Regions from separate parts of the Candidatus Pantoea communis genome, predicted to be linked through region 2. Evidence: riboswitches for the same ligand, from Rfam matches in the RefSeq annotation. Region 2 holds a riboswitch; each other region holds the start of a gene.
What was found. Region 2 has a riboswitch for thiamine pyrophosphate ahead of thiC (phosphomethylpyrimidine synthase ThiC). Riboswitches for the same ligand answer to the same signal wherever they lie in the genome.

Region 1 (7,632 bases), on a different contig from region 2:
GGGTCAAAGGCATGAAGCAACAGATCGCGCCATTTCACACTCAGCACCAGAACGACCAGCAGCGCAATGGCGGCGGTTTGTGCGATATCCGCCCAGCCAATACCCAGCATATCGCCGAACAGAATGTGGTCGAGATGGACTTCAGGTTTGAGCTTGAGATACAACACCAGTCCGGCGCCGAACATGCCGGAGAACACAATACCCATTACCGTGTCAGGTTTGATGCGGCTGTTTTGGCTGATAAATCCTGTGGCGAGTGCGCAAAGCATGCCCGCGATAAAAGCGCCAATCGCAAAAGGAAAGCCGATCCACCACGCCAGCACCACGCCGGGAAATACCGCGTGACTCATGGCATCGCCGAGCAGTGACCAGCCTTTTAACACTAAAAATGCGGACAGCATGGCGCACGGCAGCGACAAAATCAGCGTGATGATCAGCGCCATATTCATAAATTCGAATTCGAAAGGACTCAGCAGTATTTCAATCATTGAGGTTGACCTCCTGCGCCAGACGAGCGCGTCGCCGTGCGGCCAGCACGCCGTGTTTAGGCGCAAAGACGAACGCCAGCAGGAACACCAGAGTCTGTGCCACCACGATCACGCCGCCAGTGGCACCATCAAGGAAATAGCTGCTCCACGCGCCAAGGAAGCTAGTGATGCTGCCGATAGCCACGGCAATCATCAACAAACGCGGGAAGCGGTCGGTGAGCAGATAAGCAGTGGCACCCGGTGTCACCACCAGACAAATCACCATAAAAGCGCCAACGGTTTGTAATGCGGCGACGGTGGAGGCCGCGAGCAGGGTAAAGAACAGAATCTTTAAGCCGGTGGTATTCAGTCCAAGCGAGCGCGCGTGGCTTTCATCAAAGAACGTCACCATCAAATCTTTCCACTTCAGCAGCAACAACGTCAGTGTCACCACGCCGATGGTGCCGAGCTGCCAGATATCGGCGGGCGCCACCGCGAGAATGTTGCCCAGCACAATGGTTTGAATATTGACCGATGTCGGATTGAGTGACACCAGAAAGAGCCCGATGCCGAAGAAGGAGGAGAAGATCAGTCCGATGATCGCATCCTCTTTCAGGCGCGTGCGCTGGTTAAGGAATAGCATGCTGCCCGCCGCCAGTCCGCCGGAGAGAAAGGCACCGAGTGAGAAGGGCAACCCCAGCATGTACGCGCCAGCCACACCCGGCACTATCGAATGGGATAGCGCATCACCAATCAGCGACCAGCCTTTCAGCATCAGAAAGCAGGAGAGAAACGCGCAAATCGCCCCGACCAGCGCGGCGATCCACATCGCATTCAGCATGTATTGATAGCCGAAGGGTTCAATAATCCACGACATGATCCGCCCCCGGTCGTGCGGCTATCTTCTGCAACAGTGCGGCATTACGCTGCTGCACCTCACCATCAAAGGTGCGCGCCAGGTTGGCAGCGGTGAAAGTGTCATGCAATAAGCCGCTAGCCAGCACGGTGTTTTTGACCAGCACACAGCGGTCGCAGTAATCGGGGATGGTGTTGAGATCGTGCGTGGAGACCAGCATAGTGCGGCCTTCATCGCGCAGCTCCTGCAACAGGGTGATGATCGCCGCCTCGGTTTTGACATCGACGCCGGTGAAGGGCTCATCCAGCAGGATAATTTGACCACTCTGAGCCAGCGCACGTGCGAGGAAGACGCGTTTTTTCTGCCCGCCGGAGAGTTCACCAATCTGACGATGGCGGTAATCACTCATCCCGACGCGTGCTAGCGCCTCATCCACGCTGCGTTTGTCCTCCGCACGCGGGATACGCAGCATGTTCATATAGCCGTAACGGCCCATCATCACCACATCTTCCACCAGCACCGGGAAGCTCCAGTCCACCTCTTCGGATTGCGGCACATAGGAGACGATATTGTGTTTTAGCGCACGCTTCGCGGGCATCTCTGCCAGCGTGACCTGACCCGTCGAAAGCGGCACGAAGCCCATAATGGCCTTAAACAGTGTGGATTTCCCGGAGCCGTTGACGCCCACCAGCGCGGCGATGCTGCCCGCTGGCACGGAGAAAGATGCCTGACGCAGCGCAGTGTGACCGTTGCGGTAGGTGACGCTAACATCCTGCACGTTTAGGGTCATTTTTGGCTCCCGGCGGTGATGCCTTTGGCTACGGTATCGGTGGTCACGCGCAGCAGATCAAGGTAGGTCGGAACCGGCCCGTCACTGTTGCTGAGAGAGTCAACATAGAGCACGCCGCCGTAGTGAATACCCGCTTCACGCGCGACCTGTTGGGCCGGTTTGGCGGAGATGGTGCTTTCGCTGAAGATAGTCGGGATGTGGTTGGCTCTCACCGCATCAATCACTTTGCGCACCTGTTGCGGTGTGCCTTGCTGATCGGCATTGATCGGCCAGAGATAACGTTCTTTCAGACCCAAATCACGTGCCAGATAGGAAAAAGCGCCCTCACTGGTCACCAGCCAGCGCTGGTTTTCCGGCAGTTTTTCAATCTCCGCGCGCATCGGCGCCAGGGTTTGCTGGATTTGCGTTTTATAGCGATCCGCATTGGCCTGATAAACGGCGGCATTGGCAGGATCGTATTTTTGCAGTGCTTTACGGATGTTATCGACGTAAATCAGCACATTGTCTGGTGACATCCAGGCATGTGGGTTGGGTTTGCCGTTGTAGGGTCCCTCGGTGATACCTAAGGGTTCAATGCCCTCGGTCACTGTGACTTGCGGCACGCCTTTCAGGCGCTGATAGAAGCGGCTAAACCACAGTTCCAGATTAAAACCGTTTACCAGGATTAAATCGGCACCCTGCGCGCGACGAATATCGCCGGGGGTTGGTTGGTATTCATGGATCTCCGCACCGGGCTTGGTGATGGATGTCACTTCGGCGGCATCACCTGCGACGTTCTTTGCCATGTCTGCGATCACCGTGAAAGTAGTGACCACTTTGAGTTTGTCGGCAGCAAACGCCGAAGTGCTCATCGCGAGCGTAAGCATCACAACCGATACAACGTGCCTGATCAACATAGTCATCCTCTGAGAAGTATAGCCTGTGCTATACATTATAGTGAATGCTATGAATGTGAAGTGTTTTTGTACACCTTTTGCTGTTTACGACAAAAATTTACGTAAGTTGAAGTAGCAGAGGAGAGTAATGAAAGTGGCTTATGCGATTTTCGAAATAACGTAGAACATATTGTTCTTAAGGGCAGGGAGGTATTATTGAGAGCAAGAACACTTCACCGCGAATAATGAAGTGTTCCTGAGAGGGAATTAATCGATCGACAAATTATGAATCGCCAGCGCAGCACGCGCGGCCTCTTTGCCTTTCTTAATAAAGTGTTCGGTATAGAAGTTTTCCAGCACATCGACCGGCTGGAAATTGTGCGGCGTCAGTGAGACAGAGAACACTGGCACATTGGTGGTCAGCTGAACGTTCATCAGGCCATCAACCACGGCTGCAGCAACGAAATCGTGACGATAGATACCGCCATCCACCACCAGCGCAGCCGCTACGATCGCGTCGTATTTGCCGGTTTCCGCTAAGCGTTTTGCCAGCAGCGGCATTTCAAATGCGCCCGGCACTTCCAGCACTTTTAATTCCGCTTCAACGTTCTGTGCTTTTAATTCTTGCTCAAAACCCACCAAAGCATTGTGCACAATCTCTTTGTGCCAACCGGCTTTAATAAAGGCAATTCTAATATTTTTCATAATGAGTCCAACATCACCTGTAATTTCTTTGCGCTTGAAAAGTAGCAATAATGCCTTTGTATACCATATGTTACGTTTTCGATCCAGAACGTGCAGGTAGCGATAAATGCCATGCGATGACGTGATGGCTATCTGCGGCAATCCGTGCTTGACGGCGACCTGCGCCTGCAATACAAATAGACGCGTCGGGGGAGTCTCGCCAAAGAGACTGAGAGGCTAAAAGCGCAATGCGCGGCTTAGCGACCCTTTGAACCTGACCCAGTTGATACTGGCGTAGGAAGACTGACAGCACCGCTCCGGTGTTGTCTGGCGCAGAGGATCGCTCGCGCCCTTTCCCTCCTCCTGTATCTGCGGGTCTCAGTCAACACTGAGAGGCCGATGTGAATTCCCTTTATATCCCGGATAACCTGCTGTGAGCCGCTGGACGGTTTTAGGCTGCGGCGTGGCAGGCCTGTGCGTGGCAACGCTGCTGGCTGAATGCGGCGAAGAGGTCGACGTCATTGGCGACGACTCCCGCCAGCCCGCGTCGTGGTTTGCTGGCGGCATGCTTGCACCCTGGTGCGAATCCGAAAGTGCACCGCAGGAAGTGATCTCTCTTGGGCAGCATGCTGCGGCCTGGTGGCAACAGCGTGTCAGCAGCGTGGCACATCAGGGAACGCTGGTGGTGGCGCCACCGCGCGATAGCCAGGAACTGACTCGCTTCGCACGCATGACCGAACAGCACCAATGGGTCGATCCCGGTGAGCTTGAACCTCTGCTGGCCGGGCGTTTTGCGCGCGGGCTGTTTTTTGCCGAGGAGGCGCATCTCGACCCGCGTCTGGCTCTCACCGAAATGCGCGAAAAGCTGTTACAGCGCGGCGTGCGTTTTGATGCACAACACCCTTCGGGTCGGGTGATTGATTGTCGTGGCATGCATGCCAAATCCGACCTTCCGCGTCTGCGTTCGGTGCGTGGCGAGATGGTGATTCTGCACAGCGAAGAGGTGCAGTTCTCGCGTCCGATTCGTCTGTTGCATCCGCGCTTTCCGTGCTATCTGGTGCCGCGCCGTAACGGCCATTTCATGCTCGGTGCCACGATGGTGGAAAGCGACGATGCCAGCCCCATTAGCGCACGCGCCATGATGGAACTGCTCAGCGCGGCCTACGCGATTCATCCTGCTCTGGCGGAAGCTCGCGTGGTGGAAAGCGGCAGCGGGCTACGCCCAGCGTATCCGGCCAATCTGCCAGAAATCCATTATCAAAACGACACTTTTTATCTTAACGGCATGTATCGCCACGGTTTTCTGCTGGCGCCAATGATGGCAGAACAGCTGATGCAGCGCCTTTTCGGGGAACAATCCTATGAATATTCAGCTTAACGGCCGGGCGATCCGCACTGAGGCCAGCACGCTCAGCGAATTGCTGATCGAGCAGCAAATTGATGCCGCCTGCGTTGCCAGCGCTTTCAACGGCAACTTTGTGCCTAAAAGTCAGTACAGCAACCAGCTGCTGGAAGAGGGCTGCCAGTTGGAAGTCTTATCGCCGATGCAGGGAGGTTGAAACATGTTTTACGATTTCGATCCCCAGTCACGTTTTCTGCTTGGCACCGCGGGCTATCCGTCACCGGCGATTCTGCAACAGGCGATTGCCGCCTCCGGCACGGAAATCATCACCGTGAGTTTGCGTCGTGAAGGCGCGGCGGGTGCGGCTTTTCGCGAGCTGCTAACCGGGCTGGACATTCGCGTGCTGCCCAATACCGCAGGCTGCCACACGGTGAAAGAGGCGGTGACCACCGCGCAGATGGCGCGCGAGCTGTTTAATACCTCGTGGATCAAACTGGAGGTAATTGGTCATGCCGACACGCTCCAACCCGATCCTTTTGCGCTGGTTGAAGCGGCACGCATCCTGTGTGCGGACGGTTTTCAGGTCTTCCCGTACACCACCGAAGATTTGATCGTCGGTGAGAAGCTGCTGGAAGCCGGTTGTGAACTGCTGATGCCGTGGGGCGCGCCGATCGGTTCCGGGCAGGGCCTGCGCAACATTGAAGGATTACGCGCGATGCGGGCATGGTTCAGCGACATCCCGTTGATAATTGATGCAGGCATCGGTGCGCCATCACAGGCCGCACAGGCGATGGAGATGGGCTTCGATGGCATCCTGCTCAATACCGCGGTGGCGAAAGCCGGCGATCCGGTTGGCATGGCGAACGGTTTCCGGCTGGCGATTGAAGCGGGACAGGCCGCACGCAGTGCTGGTTTGATGGAGAAGCGCGATATGGCGGCAGCTTCAACACCGATCTTCGGTCTGGCGAGTTTGAGTTAAGGAGCCACCATGGATCGCTATCAACGGCAGATGATGCTGCCGGAAATCGGTGTCGAAGGTCAGCAAAAGCTGGCGGATGCGCGCGTCCTGGTGGTGGGGGCAGGCGGGTTGGGCGCTACATTACTGCCGCAGCTGGTTGGCGCAGGCGTCGGTTTTATCCGCCTGTGTGACGACGATGAAGTGGCCTTACACAATCTTCATCGCCAGACGCTGTTTACGATGCAGGACCTCGGTCACAGCAAGGCAGCACGTGCGCAACAGGCGCTGTTGCAACGTAATCCCGAGGTGCAGATAGAGGTGGTGCCACGGGCTATCGGCGCCAGCGATCTGCCGCACCTCCTCACGGATATCGATCTGGTGATTGATGCCGCTGATAACTTCGCGGTGACCTATCAACTCTCCGACGCCTGTCTGGCAACGCAGATTCCTTTGATCAGTGCATCAGTATTAGGCCGTCAGGGCTATGTCGGCGGCTTTTGCGGCAGCGCGCCGAGCTATCGGGCACTGTTTCCACGCTTACCCGCCTCCGCAGCCAACTGCAACACCGCAGGCGTGATGGGACCGGCAGTGGCGACTTTGGGTGCAATGCAGGCTCAGATGGCACTCAGCGTGCTGTTGGATCTGCAACCTTCACCCCTCGGCAGTGTGATCAACTGTGACTTCATCAACTGGCATATGCGCGCATTTCGTTTTGACGGCGCGGAAGAGCCAGAAAACAGCGTGCCCTTTATCGATGAGCAACTGCTGACGAAAGATGATTGCATTGTCGAGTTGCGCGCGGTGGAAGAAGCGCCTGTCAGCGTAGCGAACATCGTCGAACGCGTTCTGCCGCAGGCGATAGCCGATTGGCAGCCGCCACAGGACCGGCGCATTGTGCTGGTGTGTGCCAGCGGCATTCGCGCGGCGCAGGCGGCCTCGGTGTTGGAAGCGCGAGGGTTTACCCGTCTGGCAATGTTGGCGGCAAAGCGACCATGAATCCGATCTGTTTTAACGACATCACCTTTAGCTGGGGCGAACAGGTACTGTGCCAGCAACTCAATCTGCAACTGCGCGGCGGTAAAACCACGGTGCTATTAGGGCGAAGCGGCATTGGGAAAAGCACCTTATTGCGGCTGGTGGCGGGTTTGCTGCAGCCGCAGCAGGGCGATATCAGCGGGTTGCCGGGCAAAGTGGCATGGATGGGGCAACAGGATCTGTTGTATCCCTGGCTGACGGTGCTGGAAAACTTGATGCTTTCCGCTCGGCTCAACGGTGAAAAACCGGACCGGGTGCGTGCGTTGGCGCTGCTTGAGCAGGTGAAGCTGAGTGAAGTGGCGCAAGCCTCACCGGATAAGCTTTCAGGCGGGATGCGGCAGCGTGTCGCACTGGCGCGTACACTGTATGCCCAACGCGAAGTGGTGCTGATGGACGAGCCCTTCGCCACGCTGGATGTGATGACCAAACTCAGTCTGCAAACCCTGACTGCCACGCTGCTCAAGGGCAAAACGGTGCTGCTGGTTACGCACGATCCGCTCGAAGCCTGCCGTATGGCCGATGACATCGTGCTGTTGCATGGCCAGCCGTTAGCGGTTGAAAGCTGGCCGGTGCCTGCGGGTGATGCTCCCCGATCCCTTGATGATCCTCGCCTGCTACAGGCGCA
Region 2 (7,632 bases):
GTATCAGCCAGACATTTTCCGCCTGCCATTCGCCAATCAAAATCGCGGTTTTTCCAGTCAGGCCAAAATCGCCGGATAAGCCATGCGGCAGTTCACCTTGCGGTAACCAAAGTTTTTGTTCATGGCTGACAATCCACCAGCCAGCGTCTACGCTTGAGATCTCACGTTGCATCTTATTCGTTGTCCTTAGCGTCAAATGGCACGCTGAAATCCTGATGTTAAGTGTGGAATGGATAACTATAACTCACCCGGAGCCCCATATGCTTACCCAGTTAGATGACCTGGCCAGGCGTGTAAGTGGCGGTAATGAACTCGTTGATGCGTGGCTGCGCGCGCGCCGACAGTTGCTTGTCAGCTATTACGCATTAATTGGCATCAAGCCAAACAAAGAGGCGCTCAGTGCCCTGGATGAACAGGCGCTGGATGCGTTTTGTCACGGCCTGGTTGATTACCTCTCAACCGGTCATTTCAGTATTTATGAACGCATTATCAGTGAGATGGAAGGCGATAGCCCACTCATTGCGGCAGCCCAACTCTATCCCGCTCTGGAAGCGAATACCGATCGCATGATGCAACTGTATGACAGCCATCTGCAGCAGGCCATCAACGACGATAACTGCGTAGAATTCCAGAAGGCGTTATCCGAAGTGGGTGAAGTGCTGGAGTCGCGCTTCACGCTGGAAGATAAGCTGGTGCAACTCGCCTGGGATAACCAGCTGGCGCGCCCACCGGTCGCCAATGAAAGCAGCATGGCTCGCCCCGCTTAACTTCGGCCCCATGTAAAAAACTTGTTATTCCGAAAAAGCCCTCTTATGCTGAATGGGCTTTTTTATTGAGGCCTATTCACGTTTTTATGCGTCTCTTTAAAGCAATCTAGAGTCAAATTTTGCGATATAAGCGTAGCGTGCGCAGCCAGTTCACGCTCGGACAGCGCGCAGTGGCCGGAGCGTACACGTAGTACGTGACGGACACGAGCACTGCCCAGGCGTGAAATGGCAAGCAAAGTAGCTTATATCGTAAAATTCAACCTTGTCGGAGTGCCCTAAGGGGCTGAGACCGTTTATTCGGGATCCGCGGAACCTGATCAGGTTAGTACCTGCGAAGGGAACAAGAGTAGACATTCACTGAGCGATGCGTGTTGGCGCCCGGCATCGTCCCTGTTACTCCTTCCGAACTCTGGACAAGCAACTTCCCCTTAATTCAGGAAATTTGCTATGTCTGTTGCTAAAACTTCTCGTCGTGAACAACGTGCACAAGCGCAGGAATTTATCGATTCGCTGCAAGGCACCGCTTTCCCCAATTCAAAACGTATCTGGATTACCGGCAGCCGAGCGGATATCCGTGTGCCGATGCGCGAAATCCAGCTTAGCCCTACACACATCGGTGGCACAAAAGAGAATCCACAGTATGAGCACAACGAACCAGTGCCGGTATATGACACGGCAGGTGCTTATGGCGACCCCGCGGCCACCATTGATGTGCATCGGGGATTAGACCGATTGCGTGAAAACTGGATCGCTGAACGCGATGACAGCGAAGCGATCCACCAGTTGAGTTCGCAATACACCCAGCAACGCTTAGCCGATGAAGGGCTGGATCACCTGCGTTTTGAGCAGTTACCGCAGCCGCGTCGTGCCAAAGCTGGCCGCTGCGTCACACAGCTGCATTACGCACGTCAGGGCATGATTACACCCGAGATGGAATTCATCGCGGTGCGAGAAAACATGGGCCGCGAACGTATTCGTGGTGAAGTGCTACTGCAACAGCACCCGGGCCACAGTTTTGGTGCCAATCTGCCGGAAAACATCACCGCCGAATTTGTGCGCCAGGAAGTTGCCAGCGGCCGCGCTATCATACCCTCCAATATTAATCACCCCGAATCAGAGCCGATGATCATTGGCCGTAACTTTCTGGTGAAGGTGAACGCCAATATAGGCAACTCAGCGGTGAGCTCATCGATCGAAGAGGAAGTGGAGAAACTGGTGTGGTCAACACGCTGGGGGGCGGATACCGTGATGGACCTCTCCACAGGCCGCTATATCCATGAAACGCGCGAGTGGATTTTGCGAAACAGCCCGGTGCCGATTGGTACTGTGCCCATTTATCAGGCACTGGAGAAAGTGAATGGCGTGGCGGAAGACCTTAACTGGGAGATTTTCCGCGATACCCTGCTCGAGCAAGCAGAACAGGGGGTGGATTACTTCACTATTCACGCTGGTGTGCTGCTGCGCTATGTGCCGATGACGGCTAATCGTCTGACCGGTATTGTCTCGCGTGGTGGTTCGATCATGGCGAAGTGGTGCCTGTCACATCATCAAGAGAGTTTCCTCTATCTGCATTTCCGCGAGATCTGTGAAATCTGCGCTGCCTATGATGTCGCGCTCTCACTCGGTGATGGCCTGCGTCCGGGATCGATTCAGGACGCCAACGATGAAGCCCAGTTTGCCGAGTTGCATACCTTAGGTAAGTTGACCAGGATTGCCTGGGAATACGATGTGCAGGTAATGATTGAAGGTCCAGGCCATGTGCCAATGCAGATGATCCGCCGCAACATGACCGAACAGTTAGAGCACTGTCACGAAGCGCCGTTTTACACGCTTGGCCCACTGACCACCGATATCGCCCCCGGGTACGATCATTTTACCTCCGGCATTGGTGCCGCGATGATTGGTTGGTTTGGCTGCGCCATGCTGTGCTACGTCACACCGAAAGAGCACCTCGGTTTGCCGAATAAAGAAGATGTGAAGCAGGGGCTGATTACCTACAAGATCGCCGCGCATGCCGCCGATCTGGCTAAGGGCCATCCTGGCGCACAGATCCGTGATAACGCCATGTCGAAAGCACGCTTTGAATTCCGTTGGGAGGATCAGTTCAATCTGGCGCTCGATCCGCATACGGCACGCGCTTATCACGATGAGACATTGCCGCAGGAATCGGGCAAAGTGGCTCACTTCTGCTCAATGTGCGGTCCAAAATTCTGTTCGATGAAAATTACCCAGGAAGTGCGCGAATATGCTGCTCGCCAGCAGGCAGAAGCCCAGCCCATTGAAATTGGCATGGCGCAGATGTCGGATGCCTTCCGCAGTCGTGGTGGCGAGCTTTATCACGCCGCCGATGCCCTTAAAGAGGAAAAAGTATGACCGATGCCTTTCCAGCCACGGCCCCGAAACTGGGGCTGTACCCTGTTGTTGATAGCGTAGAGTGGATTGCACGCTTACTGGAGGCTGGCGTTCGCACCATCCAGTTGCGCATCAAAGATTGCCAGGATCATGAAGTAGAAGACGCAGTGCGCGAGGCAATTGCGCTGGGCAAGCAGTATCGTGCACGCCTGTTTATCAACGATTACTGGCGATTAGCGATCAAATATAACGCCTATGGCGTGCATCTTGGTCAGGAAGATTTGGACATGGCTAATCTGGACGCTATCCGCCAGGCAGGTTTGCGTCTTGGGTTATCGACTCATGATGATGCCGAGTTGGACCGCGCGCTGGCGCTGCGTCCTTCCTACATTGCACTGGGACACATTTACCCTACGCAAACCAAAGATATGCCTTCGGAACCTCAGGGCGTCGTAGAACTGAAACGCCACATGGCACGGTTGCAGGATATACCGACTGTGGCGATTGGCGGTATATCCCTTGCGCGCGTACCTGAAGTTTTGGCCACTGGCGTTGGAAGCGTTGCCGTGGTGAGCGCCATTACTCAGGCGGGAGACTGGCGTCAGGCGACACAGGAGCTGCTGGCACTGGTTGAAGCTGGAACCCAGCCCGCAGAAGCGTTGTAACGTTCTGCAATCAGGGTAATTTGGCTGGAACCTCACGCGCAGTCCGCTTCCTGCGAGCTAGCGTGTTTTTCCGGTCAGGATAAAGTGTGCCTGCCCGCTGTCGCTGGCAGTGGGCCAGGGCTGGTCTACCTCTCTCTCCAGCCCTGCCTTTCCACTTTAATCAGTCAGGGATGAAGCGGGTTCCGTTTCGATATGACAGGCATGCATGGCCTGCTCCACCGCAGCGCCAAGTTGGGCGATGGCCTGTTCTGTATGCTCATTGATGGGCAACCCATAATTCAGGCGCAAGCAGTTACGATATTTGCCCGAGGCAGAAAACAGCGATCCGACGGCGACCTGAATGTTCAACGTGCGAAGTTCGGTGTTAAGCCGAACCGCATCAAACGCTTCAGGTAACTCAATCCACATCAGGAAGCTGCCCTGCGGACGCGAGACACAGATACCGCACGGGAAATAGTGGCGTACCCAGCAGCTAAAAGTCTCGTAATTACGTTGATAAACCTGGCGCATCCGGCGTAAATGCGGCCCATAGTGACCAAGACGAATAAATTCGGCCACCGCATGTTGCGGCTGTGTGGCTGTTGAACCCGTGCCGATATATTTCATATGCAAGACGCGATCGCGATAGCGTCCAGGTGCCACCCAGCCAACACGTAACCCGGGAGCCAGCGTCTTAGAGAATGAACTACACAACAACACCCTGCCATCCATATCCAAAGATTTAATGGTAATGGGACGTGGATACTCCCATGCCAATTCACCGTAGACATCGTCTTCAATAATCGCGGCATCAAAGCGCTGTGCCAGTGCCAGCAGCGCACGCTTGCGCGCCTCGGGCATGATAAATCCGAGTGGATTATTGCAATTTGGCACGACTACCACGGCTTTAATGGGCCACTGCTCGAATGCCAACTCCAGAGCTTCGAGGCTAATGCCCGTCACCGAATCGGTAGGGATTTCAATGGCACGGATACCAAGCCCGCGCAGGGTCTGCATCGTGCCATGAAATGTCGGAGATTCAACGGCGATAATATCACCCGGTTCACACACCGCACGGATCGACACGGACAGCGCTTCATGGCAGCCCGTGGTGATCACAATATCCTCTGCGGTGAGCTGACAACCGCTATCGATAGTTAAGCGTGCGACCTGCTCACGCAAGGCCGCAACGCCTAACAGACTGTCATAATTGAGCTGGTCAAGATCCTGCTTCTGCGCCATTCGGCTCTGAATTTTCCATAATGGCTTCAATGTCGGCTGGGTAAGGTCTGGCATGCCGCTACCTAATTGCAGCACGTTACCGCTGTTGCGGCTGCTTAATAATTCCAGCACCGATTCCCACTGGGTGATCTCGACGGGGCGTTGTACGGGGCGGGTTAACGCAGGAACAGGAGGCGTGGCTTTGCGCGTCGCAACGAAATAGCCAGAGCGCGGCTGCGGCACAATAAGCTGTTTCTCTTCTAGCAGGTGATACGCCTGCTGCACGGTACTGATGCTCACACCGTGTTCAATACTCAGTGTGCGCACTGAGGGTAAGCGCTCGCCGCTACGGTAGAGTCCCTGTTCAATCCTGTCTGAGAGCAAGCAAGCCAGATGTTGGTAACGCGTCATCGTATGATTCCCCTCGAGTTCACTGAATCTAAATCAGTACAGATCATCCCTTTTTTTACCATTCAGATCCTATCATGCGCAATCTGTATGTTAATAATAAGTGATTTTTGAATCTGTATTGAAATGCACAGGAACTGGACAATACCACTCAGACAACTGACTGAGGGCATTCATTATGGAATTCGATCAAAACCGCGCAGCAAAACCCTTTGATGTAACGCTATTGGATATGGTTCGCGGCACGGGACGTGCCATCAAAAGATGGCGCGCCCGCCGTGAGACACAAAAAATTTTGTCTCACTTGAGCGATGCACAACTACGCGATATTGGCCTGACCCGGCACGATGTCTGCCGCAAAGGCTAACTTAAGACGAAAAAAAACCCTGCCGAGGCAGGGTTTTTTATAGGTCAGCTATCGCAGACGATTATTCGTCGTCGCTACCGCCAAGACCGGCGTTCAGCAGTTCAGCCAGGCTCGCAGAGGCTTCATCCGCAGTAACCTGCGGTGCAACCGGAGCTTCACCTACAGAACGGCGACGCATACGATCCTGATGGTAAGCATAACCGGTACCGGCCGGAATCAAACGACCCACGATCACGTTCTCTTTCAGGCCGCGCAGTTCATCACGCTTGCCTGCTACTGCTGCTTCAGTCAGGACACGTGTGGTCTCCTGGAACGATGCTGCAGAGATGAACGATTCGGTTGCCAGAGAAGCTTTGGTGATACCCAGCAGATCGCGCACAAAGGTTGCGCCAATTTTGCCGTTCGCTTCGAGGTCGCGGTTAGCGATCTTGATGCGAGAGTATTCAGCCTGCTCACCTTCCAGGAACTCGGTGCTGCCCGCGCTGGCGATGGTTGCTTTACGCAGCATCTGACGCACGATGACTTCGATGTGTTTATCGTTAATCTTAACGCCTTGCAGACGGTAAACTTCCTGCACTTCGTTAGTGATGTAACGTGTAACCGCATGGACGCCACGCAGACGCAGGATGTCGTGTGGAGACTCTGGGCCGTCAGAAACAACGTCACCACGTTCTACACGCTCACCTTCGAATACGTTCAGCTGACGCCATTTCGGAATCATCTCTTCGTACGGATCGCTACCATCAACCGGTGTAATCACCAGACGACGCTTGCCTTTGGTCTCTTTACCGAACGAGATAATACCGCTGATCTCGGCCAGAATTGCTGGCTCTTTCGGACGACGCGCTTCGAACAAGTCAGCAACGCGTGGCAGACCACCGGTGATGTCCTTGGTACCGCCAGATTCCTGCGGAACACGAGACAGGGTGTCACCCGCGCTGATCTTAACGCCATCTTCCAGCTGAACAATCGCTTTGCCCGGCAGGAAGTACTGAGCTGGCATGTCTGTACCTGGAATCAGAACATCATTTCCGTTGGCATCAACAATTTTCAGCGCAGGACGCAGATCTTTACCGCCCCCAGTACGTTCTGCAGAATCCAGAACCACCAGCGATGACAGACCAGTCAGGTCATCAGTCTGACGAGTAATCGTCTGACCATCGATCATGTCAGTGAAGCGAATGAAACCGCCCACTTCGGTGATAACAGGCATGGTGTGCGGATCCCAGTTTGCTACGGTCTCGCCCGCTGCAACCTGCTCACCATCACCTTTAGCCATCATCGCACCGTAAGGAACTTTATAGCTCTCTTTGGTACGACCGAATTCGTCGATCATTTTCAGCTCAACGTTACGAGAGACGATAACCAGTTTCCCGGAGGAGTTGGTTACAGACTTCGCGTTGGTCAGCTTGATGGTACCTTTGTTCTTCACCTGGATGCTGGATTCAGCAGCCGCACGAGATGCCGCACCACCGATGTGGAACGTACGCATCGTCAGCTGTGTACCCGGCTCACCGATGGACTGTGCTGCGATAACGCCGATGGCCTCACCTTTGTTGATGATGTGACCACGTGCCAGGTCGCGACCGTAGCAGTGTGCACACACACCAAAGTCGGTTTCACAACCAACAACAGAACGCACTTTGATCGCATCAACTGAGTTCAGTTCGATCACATCACACCAGTGCTCATCGATCAGCGTATTACGCGGGATCAGGATGTCAGCAGTACCTGGCTTCAGTACGTCTTCAGCAGTCACACGACCCAGTACACGCTCACGCAGTGGTTCTTTAACGTCGCCACCTTCGATGACCGGAGTCATCATGATGCCTTCGAAAGTACCACAGTCGTCTTCGGTAACCACCAGATCCTG
Region 3 (7,632 bases), on a different contig from region 2:
CAGTAATAATGGCAATGCCAGTATTGTTATCCACTCGCTTAAAGAGTGCGATAAAGGTTTAAAAAATTGCAGTAGCGTAACTAACCATCAGTTACGTCCGGGCATGAAGCTCGAAAAACCGGTTAATACCGGAAAAGTTTGGCAGTACACCTTATATGAGGGTACGCAAAAGAAATCCCTGTCTTCAGGTAGCACTTATTAATCAACGATTTTTTGGAGAATTAAACATGTCAGTAAAAATCATCAGCGCTGCGGCGATCATTATGGCTTCCTCCTTTGCTGCACAGGCCGCACAGGTTCAGTTCAACGTGGCAGCTTCAATTCCAGACAACACCTTCTACGTGATTGGCACCGGTTGGGAAGCAGAAACTCAGCGTATGGCCTGGAATGAAAACAACCTGTCTTTGAATGCTTTTAACAAGGATTTGAAGATGAAGAACGCCAATGGCGGCATCAAGGCCTATCTGCAGGATGCAGCGGTGCTGACCTCTTCCAGCAACCCGGATCCGATTCCGTTGACTGTGAAGGTCTACAACCAGGTATTGCCAGTCGGCGCAGCTCAGGGTGTTGAAGTTGTGAATGCGACCGAAGCCAGCACGGAAAAAACGCGTGTGATGAGCGTTGCACAGACCACAGCGTTCACTTCAGCTAACCGCCCAGCGGCAGGCGAATACAGCGGTGCTATCACCATGATGTTTGACAGCGTACCAGACGACGAAGGCAGCCGCTGATTACCAGCTCTTTCTACGCATGGATTAAGCGTCAGAGATTTTTAACACTGACCAAAAGGAGGAGGGCGACTTCCTCCTTTTTTTACTTAGATTTTGGACTTTAGCCATGACTCTGTCCCGTTCACTCACCGGTATCACTCTGTTGCTGTGCTCTGCTGGAGCGGCGCAGGCCGATGCCGTCGCGCCACAGCGCGCACCATCACTGGCGCAGCAGGCGGCGGCGATGCCAGCGGATTTTCGTTCGCATTTTTTCAATGCGCCGATCTCAGCGCGCGTGATGCTGGATGGCAAACTGCTGGGTGATGCCAGCATTGTGTTGAGTGAAGATGAGCGCGTACAGATCGTGAATTTTACCGATGTCAGCAGTAGTGAATGGACGGAAACTGAGCGTCAGCGTTGGTTAACGGCGTTTTCTCAGCCCCTGGCTCTTGGACAATGCAACAGCAGTTGCCCGGCGAATTTAGTGGCGGCGGATTACAACCTTGCCAATGCGCAGTTAACGCTGATCACTTCCGCATTGCCGGAAAGCGCGGGGCAGCAGTTGTGGCATGCACTGCCGGAACAGAGCAGTGCGGGCATGCTGTTATCCAACCAGCTCAATCTTTCCGGTGGGCAGCAACAAAGCGCAGCAATGGGTTGGCTGGGTGGGCTTGAAGCCGCCATCGGCAACTGGAGCGCCATTGGTCAATATCAGCTGGATCGCAGCGGCGCGAAAGATGCAGAAACCCAGCATGCGGTGACCTCGCTCTATTTGATGCGCGAGAGCCAGCACACTTTTTATCGCGGTGGACTTTTTTCACCCGACAGTCAGGGCGTATTACGCCAACCCTATTCGCGCGGCAGCGGTGTGACCACGCTGGCGGGTGTGATGATGGGCAGCAGCGATACCCTGATGAAAGACGGCAACACGCCTGCGCTTTACCCGATTTGGGTCACGGCGAACCGTGAAGGGATTGCCGAGATTTATCGCAATGGCGTGTTGATTAACTCGCAGCCGGTGCAGCCTGGCTTACAGGCACTGGATACCGCTCCGTTACCGGGCGGTATTTATGAAGTGGAAGTGCGCATTCTGGAGGATGGTCAGGAGACCAGCCGTAACGTTGAAACTGTTAATAAACCCGCAGGCTGGCGTAATCCTGAGCAACGTCTGCGTTACAACCTGTTTGCCGGTCAACAAACGGCGCTGATGAGCAATAAGCGTAACCAGCAGCATGGCGAGATGGCGGCAGGCACCAGCCTTAACTATCTGATCAAGCCCAATATGACGGGCGGGGTGGCGGTACAAAAGGTGGGTAAAGAGAAGCAGGCAGGTGTTTCTCTGGACTGGCAGGCCAGCCAGCAGGTGCAGCTGTATAGCAACCTGTGGCACAGCAGCGTTACCGGTTACGGTTTTGACTCACAGGCGATGTGGATGCATGAAAAAGGCAACGTGGCGCTGAACCACAGCCGCAGCTGGTACACGCCGGAAGATGCACTGGGACGCTTGAGTTATTCCTCACGTCCACGCACCGAGCAGAGCACTTCGCTGTCATCCAGCTATCGTTTGAACAGCAACCATGGCGTGAACGCCCGTCTGACGCATCGCAGCAGTAACAATGGTGTCGGTATTGATGCCGGCTACAACACCCGTGTTGCTATCGGCAGCACGCCGGTGAACTTACAGCTTTCGGCGTTTGATAGGCCTTACCGCGACAACGGCAACACGCGTAACCGGGGGATGGCGTTAACCGCCAGCTTCTCGCTCGGTAGCCAGGGGCGCAGCGCCAGTGCCAGTATTGGTAGCCGTACCGATGCCCAGGGCGGTCGTGATTTGTATGCTTCCGCTACCCTGAATCAGGAGTGGGAAAACAGTTTTATGAAACAGAGCAGCGTGACGGCCACCGCCGACCGTTACGGCGCGGGACTGAGCAGTTACAACCAGTTTGATGCGCCACTGGCTAATGGCAGTTTCTGGGGCCAGCGCTCCAGCGCCGATCGCCAGTTAAACGGTGGCCTCAACGTCGGTAGTACGCTGGCCCTGGGGCAGGGCAAAGCGGTGATCAGCCGTGACGCGCAGCAACATCAGGGCGGCGGCATGATCGTCGATGTGGTGTCCGATGATGAAAGCGTGGATTTGATGGCCTACCACGAAGCGGGTACTACGCCGTTGAAAGCCGGGCGTAACTTTATTCCGGTCAAAGCCTGGAAACCGGGTACGGTGCAGATCGATTTCCCGGGTAAGGATGCGCCAGCGCTGAAAGCCTGGCCGCAGTATCTCGATTATCACCATGTGCGCGGCGGCGTCAGCAGCCATGAAGTGCGGGTGATGAAGACTGTCACCGTGATGGGACGCCTGGTGGATAACCAGGGTACGCCGCTGGGTGGTGCCAAAGTGATTAACCATGCAGGACGCACCGTCACCGAATCTGACGGCATGTTTACCCTGGAGCTTCATGAGAAGAATCCGGTGGTGAGTATTGAACATCATTCCGGTATGCAGTGCGAGATTCGCCTTAACCCGGAAACTGAAAAACGCGATGAATTGATATTTGCGGGCAATGTTACTTGTTCAGCAACGACGTTGGTTAGAAATAAAGCAACGATTACTAAAGAATTAAGTTGAGATGTTTAAATTATGATCTGCAAAAGAATAAATAACATTCCTTCATTTCTGATGGGAAGGTTCAATATAGTGGTGTTTGTTTTGCTAAATGCTTTTGTATTCTCATCCCAATCTGCAGATGTAAAAATAACTGCGGTGTTTGAACCTGATATAACTAAACCTGAAAATAATTCTTTTACTAACACAACCATAAAAGGGGGGTATTGTACGCGCTTCCCTGGTAATTGTCGGGGCGATATTTTTGCAGTTGCAGTACCAGGTTTAAGCGCTCAAAAGCATTTTGATAATTTATCAGATAATATAGTAAATAATCACCAGAATTTTGATGTTGATGGTTCAACCAGAATAGTAAAACTTATTAACACTAAAACAGGATTTGAAACTGAGGCAAGTTTTCGGTTAAGCGTTTTCTCTGTTAGAACGGCCGGAGTACCAGGAAATGTTCAAACTGGATATTCTCCCTCTGGGGGATGTACTGGGATAGCTGGTTCTGGCAATGGATCTCAGTTTAGCTTCGCGTGGTCATTACCTGATTCAAAAATAAATTGCTATCAGCGGCTAAAGAACGGAAGCGATTTCTCTGGAGTTGGGACCATCTTTGAGCTGAGTTTTGCTTATATATTAACTACTCCTAAACCCCTATCTTTGCCTGCTGGAAAATATGTTGGTGTGGTTGTATACACTGTTGGCGATGAGATGGATATAGACTTTCATGCGTTAAGTTATAATGATAACGAAGTTAGAATCACTATCGAAGCAACAGTGGAACATGCATTTTTCTACCAATTCCCATCCGGTAGTGAAAACGTTCAGCTTTCACCGCCTAACGGGTGGAGCTCCTGGATTAACGGCGGAATGATTCCGCAAAAGCTTTCAAAAGAGGTACTCTTTACCCTCAGCAGCTCCAGCGGATTTAAAATCTGGATGCAATGTGAACATAATGCAGGTGCTGGTTGTGGACTTAAAAACCAGGCGACAGCTGAAACTGTGCCGCTGGATGTTAAAATGACGATCCCAGGTTTTACCTCCAATCGTCAGCCCGTGCGTAATATGCTGCTCAACACTGACGCAGCCGGACACACCATCGATCTGCCCGGCCAGTTTGTGGTGGATTTACGTTCGAAGCTTGATTTCGTTGTCAACCGACCTGAAGTCGAGAAAATGGTGAAAGCACCCGGTTCAAACTGGAAAGGGGCGGTGACCCTGATATTTGATAGTGAAGTGGAATAAACATGGCGGGTCAGTGTGCCCGCTAACCGCTGAATTGAGAGTGGTCTGGTTATATATGCCTGCCTTAAACGGTTACGATAATTTGAAATTGGGATGTGTAAGTCTATTTATAATTTTAACCGGCGTTCATATAAAAATAACAGACCGCCACTACAAAATTTATCAACACACCAGATGAAAAACATGAGTGAAAAGAAGATCATCATTATGGATGATCACCCGCTCTACCTGCATGGGCTGAAGCACATTATTAACGATAACCCGGCATTCAGCGTGCTGGACTGCTGTCGTAATTCCGCAGAACTGATGCTTTCGCTCAGCATCGTCAAGGCGGATATTGCCATCCTTGATTTCTCCCAGCCTGAGGGCGAAAGTGATATTAAAGAGGTGGTTGAACAGTTACATCAGGATTATCCTCAGATGTCGCTAGTGGCGTTGGGGGAAAGTCGGCGTCATCAGCTGTTAAGCATGGCCTTAAGACCGAGAATTAAAAGCTATTTCTGTAAAAGTCTGTCTGCAGAAAATATTTTGTCAGGATTACGTCATGTTCAGCAGTTCAATGGTACAGAGCATAGCATCCCTAATGAGCCTGAAGGTGTGACCAAATTTAGTGCTGGCTCACCCCTATCCGCGCGCGAAAAATTTATTATCGAATACCTTCACGCCGGTTTAACCGTGTCTCAGGTGGCCCAACGGGTTAATCGCAGCGTAAAAACCGTCAGCACGCAGAAACGTACTGCGATGCGCAAATTGGGTATTACGCAGAACCGGGAAATCTTCCAGTTAAATTTAAGTGAGATTTAACCCAGCCAGCGGCGCGCCTGTTTATCGCTGATATCGCGATAATAAACTTTATGAATGCGCTCTCCGCAGCGTTGGCACTGTGCCTGAATATGCGTGGAATAGTGCGCGCGTCCTGTTGGCGCGACCGCCCCTTTGCGGCTGACGATAATGTTATGCCATTTGTGTGCGTGCGGGATAAAGCTGAAAAAGTCGAATTTCATTCTCGCGTCCGGAAATGGGTGAATATCGTGCGGTGCATGTCCGGAAGGGGATTAGGCCTTTTTCTGTACGTCATTAGATTGATATTAATCAAACAACTACAACGCATGAGTTAATTAACGCGATTTTGCCTGTTTAGATTAATAAGTGCTTTATTCATCAAATTTAGTGTCTTAATAAAATTGATCTGCACGGTTTTCTGCCAATGCAGAACGTGATGAGAAAAGTGCGGCTATGTCATTTTTCCACATTCTCTTCACCAGTCGCACTTCCCACGATTTACAACCTCCCGGACAGCCCTTATCCTGTGTGCGGCATGTTTACCATGCCATGACTCGGGGTGCCCCTGTTCAACAGGGCTGAGATACACCCGCTGACCTGATCTGGATAATGCCAGCGTAGGGAAGTCAGATGCCTGACTGCATTCGCCTTCTTGATCGCCGGTTGGGAGTTTTATGACACAGCCTGACCTTCTTACCTCCGCGCAACTCGCGCAGTCCCTGCAGCTGCTACGTCAGCAGGCACCGCTGGTGCACTGCATGACCAATGATGTGGTGCAAACCTTTACCGCCAATGTGCTGCTGGCTTTGCAAGCCTCTCCCGCGATGGTGATCGATGCCGAAGAAGCCGCGCAGTTCGTGAGTTTTGCCGATGCGCTGCTGATCAACGTCGGGACCTTAACCCGCGACCGTCGCGATGCGATGCTGGCGGCGGTGCAGTCCGCTTCTAAAGTCGGTACGCCCTGGACGCTCGATCCGGTTGCCGCTGGCGCACTCTCATTCCGCACCGAATTCTGCCAGCAGCTGCTGAGCCTGCATCCCGCCGCAATTCGTGGCAACGCCTCGGAAATCCTCGCGCTGGCTCACCAGGCTGCGGGCGGGAGCGGCGTGGACAGCGTGCATCAGGCAGATGCCGCACTGAGCGCGGCACAACAGTTGGCACAGGATTACCACACGCTGGTGGCGGTCACCGGCGAAGTCGATTACGTCACTGATGGCAAACGCACGCTGGCGATTCCAGGCGGCAGCCCGCTGATGACGCGCGTGGTCGGCACCGGCTGCGCGCTTTCCGCCGTGGTCGCGGCCTTCAGCAGCTTACCAGGCGACCGCTTGCAGCATGTGGCGGCGGCATGTCGCGTGATGTCGCTGGCGGGCGAGCAGGCGGCGCGTGCTGTTCAGGGGCCAGGCAGCTTTGTCGCGGCTTTCCTCGATAACCTCTGGACGCTGGAGGTTGCTGTATGAAACGCATCAACGCGTTAACCATTGCAGGCACTGACCCGAGCGGCGGCGCGGGCATTCAGGCCGATCTCAAAGCCTTCTCCGCGCTGGGTGCGTATGGCACCAGTGTGATTACCGCGCTGGTGGCGCAGAACACCTGCGGCGTGCAGTCGGTGTATCGCATTGAACCCGATTTCGTTGGGGCGCAATTGGATTCGGTGCTGGACGATGTGCGTATCGATGCCGCCAAAATCGGCATGCTGTCGGAAACCGCGATTGTTGAAGTGGTGGCCGAGCGGCTGAAACGCGCCAGCCTGCCGTTTGTGGTGCTGGATACGGTGATGATTGCCAAAAGCGGCGATCCGCTGCTGTCGCCCGATGCAGTGGCCAGCGTGCGTGAACTGCTGCTGCCGCAGGTGTCGTTGATCACGCCCAATTTGCCGGAAGCGGCTGCGCTACTGGGACGTGATATGGCGCAGGATGAGAAAACCATGCTAATGCAGGGCGATGCGCTGCTGGATCTCGGTTGTGAAGCGGTACTGATGAAAGGCGGACATCTCAGTGATGCCGAAAGCCCGGATTGGCTGATCACCCGCGCAGGGCGTCAGCGCTTTACCGCACCGCGCGTCAATACGCGCCATACCCACGGCACCGGTTGTTCGCTGTCCGCCGCTTTAGCGGCACTGCGTCCACGTCACGATAACTGGGCGGATACAGTCACCGAAGCCAAAGCCTGGCTGCAGCGGGCCTTGCTGCAAGCGGACTCGCTGGAAGTCGGCAAGGGCATTGGTCCGGTGCACCATTTCCATCAGTGGTGGTAGGGCAGCAGAACGGCGATTAAGGCGTGCCT

Region 1: linked by a shared signal. The riboswitch ahead of F3J37_RS06830 (FAD-dependent oxidoreductase) and the one ahead of thiC (phosphomethylpyrimidine synthase ThiC) in region 2 are both predicted to bind thiamine pyrophosphate.
Region 3: linked by a shared signal. The riboswitch ahead of thiM (hydroxyethylthiazole kinase) and the one ahead of thiC (phosphomethylpyrimidine synthase ThiC) in region 2 are both predicted to bind thiamine pyrophosphate.

The regions. Positions count from the first base shown of each region.
Region 1 covers NZ_VWXC01000003.1:182,389-190,020, forward strand. Annotated here, with positions in the region: gene F3J37_RS06805 (metal ABC transporter permease) at 1-488, opposite strand, end outside; gene sitC (iron/manganese ABC transporter permease subunit SitC) at 481-1,344, opposite strand; gene F3J37_RS06815 (manganese/iron ABC transporter ATP-binding protein) at 1,328-2,113, opposite strand; gene F3J37_RS06820 (metal ABC transporter substrate-binding protein) at 2,110-2,979, opposite strand; gene F3J37_RS06825 (6,7-dimethyl-8-ribityllumazine synthase) at 3,256-3,693, opposite strand; TPP riboswitch at 3,871-3,990, shown strand; gene F3J37_RS06830 (FAD-dependent oxidoreductase) at 4,106-5,050, shown strand; gene thiS (sulfur carrier protein ThiS) at 5,034-5,231, shown strand; gene F3J37_RS06840 (thiazole synthase) at 5,235-5,993, shown strand; gene F3J37_RS06845 (HesA/MoeB/ThiF family protein) at 6,003-6,968, shown strand; gene F3J37_RS06850 (ABC transporter ATP-binding protein) at 6,965-7,632, shown strand, end outside.
Region 2 covers NZ_VWXC01000034.1:16,299-23,930, reverse strand. Annotated here, with positions in the region: gene nudC (NAD(+) diphosphatase) at 1-172, opposite strand, end outside; gene F3J37_RS26575 (Rsd/AlgQ family anti-sigma factor) at 261-767, shown strand; TPP riboswitch at 1,024-1,124, shown strand; gene thiC (phosphomethylpyrimidine synthase ThiC) at 1,215-3,140, shown strand; gene thiE (thiamine phosphate synthase) at 3,137-3,784, shown strand; gene F3J37_RS26560 (aminotransferase-like domain-containing protein) at 3,941-5,395, opposite strand; gene F3J37_RS26555 (DUF1127 domain-containing protein) at 5,571-5,759, shown strand; gene rpoC (DNA-directed RNA polymerase subunit beta') at 5,821-7,632, opposite strand, start outside.
Region 3 covers NZ_VWXC01000023.1:60,460-68,091, forward strand. Annotated here, with positions in the region: gene F3J37_RS23370 (hypothetical protein) at 1-202, shown strand, start outside; gene F3J37_RS23375 (CS1 type fimbrial major subunit) at 228-731, shown strand; gene F3J37_RS23380 (CS1-pili formation C-terminal domain-containing protein) at 838-3,333, shown strand; gene F3J37_RS23385 (hypothetical protein) at 3,406-4,563, shown strand; gene F3J37_RS23390 (LuxR C-terminal-related transcriptional regulator) at 4,657-5,367, shown strand; gene F3J37_RS23395 (hypothetical protein) at 5,364-5,567, opposite strand; TPP riboswitch at 5,892-5,987, shown strand; gene thiM (hydroxyethylthiazole kinase) at 6,021-6,806, shown strand; gene thiD (bifunctional hydroxymethylpyrimidine kinase/phosphomethylpyrimidine kinase) at 6,803-7,603, shown strand.